Regions from separate parts of the Pseudomonas sp. GW821-FHT10B02 genome, predicted to be linked through region 1. Evidence: riboswitches for the same ligand, from Rfam matches in the RefSeq annotation. Region 1 holds a riboswitch; the other holds the start of a gene.
What was found. A riboswitch is a leader RNA that binds a small molecule or an ion and turns the genes downstream of it on or off. The one in region 1 is predicted to bind thiamine pyrophosphate.

Region 1 (3,723 bases):
ATCTACCGGCCCCGTTAACCAGTAGGGCTGAGTGGAGGTGTCGTGGAGGGGCTAGCGCGCAGCGCCTTCGGCGTTAGCCGAAGTTGCGAAGCGTAGAGTTGCGTGCAACTCGTAGCTCGCAATGCCCCGTAGCGGCACCGGAGCGAAGGGACCCGAAGCGCAGCGTAGGGCCCCTGGTGGGGCGAGCCCTTTGTGTTCCTTTGGGGCGTTTGCCAAAGGGACCCGCCGTAAGGGCGGAAAGGTGACTTAGCGCCACCACCGCTAATGGATATGCTCACAAATCCGAGGGCCTCATCGCGGGGCAAGCCCGCTCCCACCCAAAGCTTAAGCCGCATCCAACCCCATCTGCCAAAAATCCGCTTCCAGCCGCGAAGCCTGGGCAAACACCTTGACCAGCTCAGCAAACCGCCGCTCAGTCATCGTCCGCGCGGCCAGATCATCCAGGTGCGCCCGCGCTGCCCTGGCAACACCCTGATACCCAGCCCCGGCATACTCGGCAATCCAGTCCCGATACGGATGATCCCCCAGCGCATCGACCCCTTGCGGCGTCAGATTCCGCCCAATCTCGGCATACCCGATCACACAGGGCGCCAACGCCACATGCAGATCCAGCAGATCCCCAGCCGCCCCGCAGTCCAGCACAAAGCGCGTATAGGCAACCGTCGCCTGATGCTCAGGCGTCGCGGCCAGGTCCTCAGGCGCCAACCCCCAACGCTGGCACAAACGCACATGCAGCTCGGTCTCATCGAGAATCGCCGCCAACCCCGCCTGCGCCGCGCGGATATCGTCCAGCGTGCGGCTCTTGTAGGCGGCCAGCGCCCAGGAACGGGCGAACTGGATCAGGAACAGATAATCCTGCACCAGGTATTTGCGAAACGCCGGCTGGGCGAGGGTGCCCGCGCCCATCTGACGGACGAAGTCGTGGTCGACGTAACTGTTCCAGTCGGCAGCGGCGGCCTGTTTCAGGCGGTCAAAGATGTCCATGGCTTATCCCTTGATATCGTAAGCAGCGTCGAAAAAGGCGTGCTCCAGCGCAACGGCGCGCAGGAAGAAATCGGTACTGATCTGCGCTTGCGCCGGCCCCACCCGGTCCAGTTCCGCACGCAGAAACGCCACGAAGCTCTGGAAGTCCGGATTGTCGTGCAGGGTGATCCACTCGGCATGTTCGAAACGCGGAGGCAGTTGCTTTGGCGCGCGCAGGGCCCAATCCAGATACATGCCTTCGGCAACGTTCAGCACCGCCAGTGCCGCGGCATAGGAACGGGTGGCCGCCGCCTCGCGCATGATCGCCTTGAAGCCCGCGGTCGGCACCGAATCGGCTGCCTCAAGACGTTGCGCCTCAGTGACCCCGAGTGCCTCGAAGGCGCGCAAGAAGTAGGTGTTCTCCTCACCCGAAATCACCCCGGTGAAGCGCCCCAGGCGGATGCGCGCCTCGAAGGTGTCGGCAGTGGCGATGGCCGCGCCGAGCAAGGTCAGGAAGGCGTCAATGAAGCGGTGGTCCTGGATCAGGTAATTGATCAGCACCGCATCGTCGAGGGTGCCGTCGAGCAGTTCGTTAACGAAACGGTGCTCGATCGATTGCGTCCAGCTCGGCTCGCTCTGGCGGCGAAGGGTATCGGTGAAGCGTTCGGTCATTGGGCTGTCCTCAAAGCTGGCGACAGCGAGACCGGGTAAAGCTGACATGGGCGGCCTCGCAGTGAGACCGGCAAAAAGGCAGGTTGGCAATCCCCATCCCTTCGCCGGCATGATCCGGATCAGGTTCGAAGGGTCACCGCGCTGCAGCTGTCAGCGGTTTCTCAGCCCGTTGCCGGGCTCCCCTTGGTGGCCGAATCTATACAGCAAGCGGGCAGGATTGTCACGTTGGCTGCTAGTGAATGCTGGAGGCCAGCTCGAAGATTGGCATGTACATCAGGATCACGATCAAGCCGATCAACAGGCCGATGAAGGTCATCAGCAAGGGTTCGAACAGACGCACGAACCACTCGATCCAGCGGCTGATTTCTTCGTCGTAGAAGTCGGCGCTGCGCTCCATCATCTGCCCGAGATTGCCCGATTGCTCGCCAGCCCGCAGCAAGCGCAGGGACACCGGCGTCACCAGTTGCCCGGCCTCCAGCGCCGCCGACAATGACAGGCCTTCGCGCACCCGCTCACAGGCATGTTCCAGGCGTTGCTTGGCCGCGACACCGAGCAGGCCGCGGGCCATTTCCATGGCGGTGAGAATCGGGATGCCGCCTTGCAGCAGGATCCCCAGCGAGCGGTAGAAACGCGCCAGTTCATACATCACCAGGCGCCGGTGCAGGGCAGGCAGGCGCTCCATCTGGCGGTTCAGCCAGCGCCGCACCCGGGGATCACGGCGCAGTACAAACGAGCCCACCATCACGCCAAGAAAGCCCAGGCCCAGCGGAGCCTGGTGGGCATGCAGGAACATCCCGGCCTGCATCAGCCAGCGCGACAGCCACGGCAGTTCGGTGCCCAGGCCTTCGAATACCAGGCTGAAGCGCGGCACCACATAGCCGAGCAGAAACAGCACCACGCCACCGCCGACCAGCAACAGCAGCAATGGATAGATCGAGGCGCTGACAATCTTTTGCCGCACTTCGTCCATGCGCTTGCGATAAGCGACGTAGCGCCCCAGGGCATCGCCCAGCGCGCCGGTCTTCTCGCTCGACTGCACCAGGGCGATGTACAGCGCCGGGAACACGCTGGGTAATTGCCCCAAAGCCTGGGAGAAGGATTTGCCTTCATAGAGCAGGCGCACCAACTCGCCGAGGGTCTTGCGCGCCTGTGGCGCCGACTCTTTTTCCGCCAGGCTTTCCAGCGCGTCAATCAGCGGCAGGCCGGCATTGAGCAGGGTGGTCAGCTCCTGGCTGAACAGCACCAGGTCGAAGGTTTCTGCGCGGCGCCAACGCAACTTCGTAAAGCGCTCGCAGTTACGCACGCTGACCACCCGCAAGCCTTGTTGCTCGGCCTGCAGGCGGGCCTGGCCGGCGTCCTGGGCGTCCAGCGTGAGCAGGACCACGCCGGATTTGCCCAATGCCTTGAGCTCGTAGCGCATGTGTCGATCCTCCGCTTACTGCCAGCTGGTGATCTCGGCGTTCTCGCCGTCGCCGCCAGGCTGGCCGTCCTTGCCCATGGAGAGCAGATCGTACTCGCCGTTTTCACCGGGTTGGCGGTAGATGTAATTGCGCCCCCAAGGGTCCTGAGGGACTTTTTTCTGCAGGTAAGGGCCAGACCAGCGGCTCTCGTCGCTGGGCGCGATGACCAGCGCCTGCAGGCCTTGCTCGGAATTGGGGTAATGCCCCACTTCCAGGCGATACAGGTCCAGCGCCTTGCTCAAGCCTTCAATCTGCGCCCTGGCCACCTTGGCCTCCGAGCGTCCCAACTGACTGAAGTACTTGGGGGCGACGATGCCGGCAAGCAGACCCAGTACCACCAACACCACCAGCAGTTCGAGCAGGGTGAACCCTTGTTGCGCGTACTTTTTTTTGTTCATGACAAGGCCCTCCGTTGTGCGCCTGCAAGGGCTTATGCAATTGCCGTGCGCGTCTGCGCCGAGCCTTTGCGCCACGGGGCCGGCAAGGCGGCACAGTGCTTGCGTCAGTGGATAAAAGCCTCGGCAATCGGGGCATATCCCCCACTTTTCGGGGAACGCAACGGGGAGGGCGTGACGATGCACTGGCTCACAGCAGGACTCTTTGTATGGCTGGCGTGGACCCACCAGGT
Region 2 (3,723 bases), on a different contig from region 1:
GGTGGCTTCCAGAGCGCTCTGGTTGGAGATGATCGACTGCTTGCGTGCCTGCACCTGCTCCACGTCGGTATTGACCGCACGGTGCAGGTTGCGGGTGTTTTCCACCACCTGGCGACGCAGGCTTTCACGCTGCTGTTCGCTCTGGCTCAGGCGCTGATAGGCCTCGCGCACTTGCGAGCTGGTCAGGCCGCCGCTGTAGATCGGAATGTTCAGCTGCAGGCCAACGCTGGTCTGTTCGACGTCGCCGCTGATGGTCCCGCCGAGGTTGGGGTTGGTGAAACCGAGGTTGTCGTTGTCGCCTTTCTGGTACTGCGCTACCGCATCCAGGGTTGGCGCGTGCCCGGCCTTGCGCTGGCGCAGGGTTTCTTCGGCGGCGGTGACGGCGTAGTTGGTCGCTTGCAGATTGAGGTTCTGCTTACCGGCGGTTTCGACCCAGGACGTGGCGTCATTCGGCACCGGGACCTGCACCGGCAGGGTGTGGCGGATGCCCTGGATCGCGTCGTAGTTGCGGTTGGTCAGGGTGATCAGTGCTTCGAACGCGTCATCGACCTGGCGTTGCGCGACGATCCGGTTGGCCCGGGCCGTGTCGTAACTGGCCTGGGACTGCAGGACGTCGGTCTTGTCCGAAAGGCCGACATCGAAACGTTCATTGGACTGGTCCAGCTGACGCTTGAAAGCGGCTTCTTCGGCTTTGGTCGAGGCCAGGTTGTCCTGGGCGCGCAGCACCGCGAAATAGTTCTCGGCAGTTTGCAGGATCAGGTTCTGCTCAGTGGCCGACAGCTCCAGCGCCGCCTGTTCGTTGACCGCTTCGGCAGCCTGCAACTGGAACCAGCGATCGGCACGGAACACCGGCTGGGCCAGGGTTGCCGACCATGAGTTGCCGCTGCGGTTGGAGGTGATCGATGGATCATCGAGCTTGGTCCGGGTGCTCTGCATTTCGGCACCGGCCGAAAGGTTTGGCAGCAGGCCGGCACGGGCCTGAGGTACCACTTCCTTTTGCGCGCCGTAGTTGGCGCGGGCTGCGGCGAGGTCGGCGTTGTTGTCCACAGCCTCCTGGTAGACGCTGACCAGATCGGTTTTCGCTGACAAGGGCGCGTCTGCTGCCCAGGCCATTCCGTTGATAGCACAAGACACGGCAAGGGCCAGTGAAAGTTTGCGCAGCATAGGGCGATCCTTGAACGATTGAGTCTTTCTGAACCGGTGAGTGTAGATGCGCGGGCACTTTGCAACAATCTGCCAATTACACCATTTATCGTCACCGTGTTTGTACTGTTGGCTTTGCAGCGGCGTCCAGTCTAGACTGGACGCGTTCTTGTCGGGGTGCCTTGCGTTGAGGCTGAGATCGGATAATCCGGATCCCGTTGAACCTGATCAGGTTAGCGCCTGCGTAGGGAACAAGATTTCTCGCTTTCCCGGCGAGTCTCTTGTGTCAGGTCCGGGAATGTCGAGCCAGCCGTAAATAGCTGCAGGCATCCCCGCACATCTGGCACAGCACCGCTCCTGGTGCGTCCGTGCCTTTCAGGTTCTCCCCGACATTCCACTGCTAGGAAGCCGTCTGGAGAGCCTGTGATGAGTAAACAAGAAAAATACCTGACCAATCTGAGTGAGTCGGCCCAGGTCGATCAGCAGTCCGTACAGCCGTTCACCCGTTCGCGCAAAATCTATGTCGAAGGCTCGCGCCCGGACATCCGCGTGCCGATGCGTGAAATCAGCCTGGACGACACCCCGACCGATTTCGGCGGTGAAGCCAACGCGCCGGTGCTGGTCTACGACACTTCCGGCCCCTACACCGACCCCAATGTCGTCATCGACGTGCGCAAAGGCCTGAGCGATGTGCGTTCGGCCTGGATCGACGCCCGTGGTGACACCGAGCGCCTGCCCGGGTTGTCGTCGGACTTTGGCCAGCAGCGTCTGGCGGATGCCGAGCTGACCAAGCTGCGTTTTGCCCATGTGCGCAATCCGCGCCGGGCCAAGGCCGGCGCCAACGTCAGCCAGATGCACTACGCGCGCCAGGGCATCATCACCGCCGAGATGGAATACGTCGCCATCCGCGAGAACATGAAGCTGCAAGAAGCCCGCGCCGCCGGCCTGCTCGACCAGCAGCACCCGGGCCACAGCTTCGGTGCCAGCATCCCCAAGGAAATCACCGCCGAGTTCGTCCGTGAGGAGATCGCCCGTGGTCGCGCGATCATTCCGGCCAACATCAACCACGTTGAACTGGAGCCGATGATCATCGGCCGCAACTTCCTGGTGAAGATCAACGGCAACATCGGTAACAGTGCGCTGGGCTCTTCGATCGAAGAAGAAGTGGCCAAGCTGACCTGGGGTATCCGTTGGGGGTCGGACACGGTCATGGACTTGTCCACCGGCAAGCACATCCACGAAACCCGCGAGTGGATCATCCGCAACTCGCCCGTGCCGATCGGTACCGTGCCAATCTACCAGGCCCTGGAAAAGGTCAATGGCGTCGCCGAAGACCTGACCTGGGAGCTGTTCCGCGACACCCTGATCGAGCAGGCCGAGCAGGGCGTGGACTACTTCACCATTCACGCCGGCGTGCTGTTGCGCTATGTGCCGCTGACCGCCAAGCGCGTTACCGGCATCGTCAGCCGTGGCGGTTCGATCATGGCCAAGTGGTGCCTGGCGCATCACAAAGAGAACTTCCTCTACACCCATTTCGACGAAATCTGCGAAATCATGAAGGCCTACGACGTCAGCTTCTCGCTGGGCGACGGCCTGCGTCCGGGTTCGATTGCCGATGCCAACGATGCGGCGCAATTCGGCGAACTGGAGACCCTTGGCGAGCTGACCAAGATCGCCTGGAAACACGATGTCCAGTGCATGATCGAAGGCCCGGGCCACGTGCCGATGCAGTTGATCAAGGAGAACATGGACAAGCAGCTGGAATGCTGTGACGAAGCACCGTTCTACACCCTCGGCCCACTGACCACCGACATCGCGCCAGGTTACGACCACATCACCTCCGGTATCGGCGCGGCGATGATCGGCTGGTTCGGTTGCGCCATGCTCTGCTACGTGACACCCAAGGAACACCTGGGCCTGCCGAACAAGGATGACGTCAAGACCGGGATCATCACCTACAAGATCGCCGCCCACGCCGCCGACCTTGCCAAGGGGCATCCGGGCGCGCAGATCCGTGACAATGCCTTGTCCAAGGCGCGTTTCGAGTTCCGTTGGGAAGACCAGTTCAACCTTGGCCTGGATCCGGATACCGCGCGTTCGTTCCATGATGAGACCCTGCCCAAGGATTCGGCCAAGGTCGCGCACTTCTGCTCGATGTGCGGGCCGAAGTTCTGCTCGATGAAAATTACCCAGGAAGTGCGTGAGTACGCCGCCAACCAGCGCATTGATGCGGTGGATGTGGCGGTCGAGGACGGCATGCGCGAGCAGGCCGAGCGGTTCCGCCAGGAAGGCAGCCAGTTGTACAAGAAGGTCTGATCGGCCTGTTCAGGCGGTGTGCCGTGCACACCGCGTCGCCGGCAAGGCCGGCTCCCACAGGGGACTGCATACAGACTCTTGTGGGAGCTGGCCTTGCCAGCGATAGGGCCCGAACAACAATTTTCTCCCTGTCGAGATCACCCTTGTGAGCACACCCAGTCAGTTCTCCCCCGATCACCCGGTAACCGCCGGGCAACGCGTCCTCAGCGGTCGCGACCTCTGTTCCCTATGGTTCTCCCTGGGCATCGGCCTGATGGTCCTGCA

Region 2: linked by a shared signal. The riboswitch ahead of thiC (phosphomethylpyrimidine synthase ThiC) and the one ahead of AC07OF_RS10380 (TenA family protein) in region 1 are both predicted to bind thiamine pyrophosphate.

The regions. Positions count from the first base shown of each region.
Region 1 is NZ_JBWKNR010000005.1:163,296-167,018, reverse strand. Features, by position in the region: gene AC07OF_RS10385 (TenA family protein) at 325-984, opposite strand; gene AC07OF_RS10380 (TenA family protein) at 988-1,635, opposite strand; TPP riboswitch at 1,715-1,829, opposite strand; gene AC07OF_RS10375 (type II secretion system F family protein) at 1,868-3,055, opposite strand; gene gspG (type II secretion system major pseudopilin GspG) at 3,071-3,493, opposite strand; gene AC07OF_RS10365 (lytic transglycosylase domain-containing protein) at 3,671-3,723, shown strand, end outside.
Region 2 is NZ_JBWKNR010000012.1:166,944-170,666, reverse strand. Features, by position in the region: gene AC07OF_RS18870 (TolC family outer membrane protein) at 1-1,164, opposite strand, end outside; TPP riboswitch at 1,307-1,411, shown strand; gene thiC (phosphomethylpyrimidine synthase ThiC) at 1,570-3,459, shown strand; gene cytX (putative hydroxymethylpyrimidine transporter CytX) at 3,605-3,723, shown strand, end outside.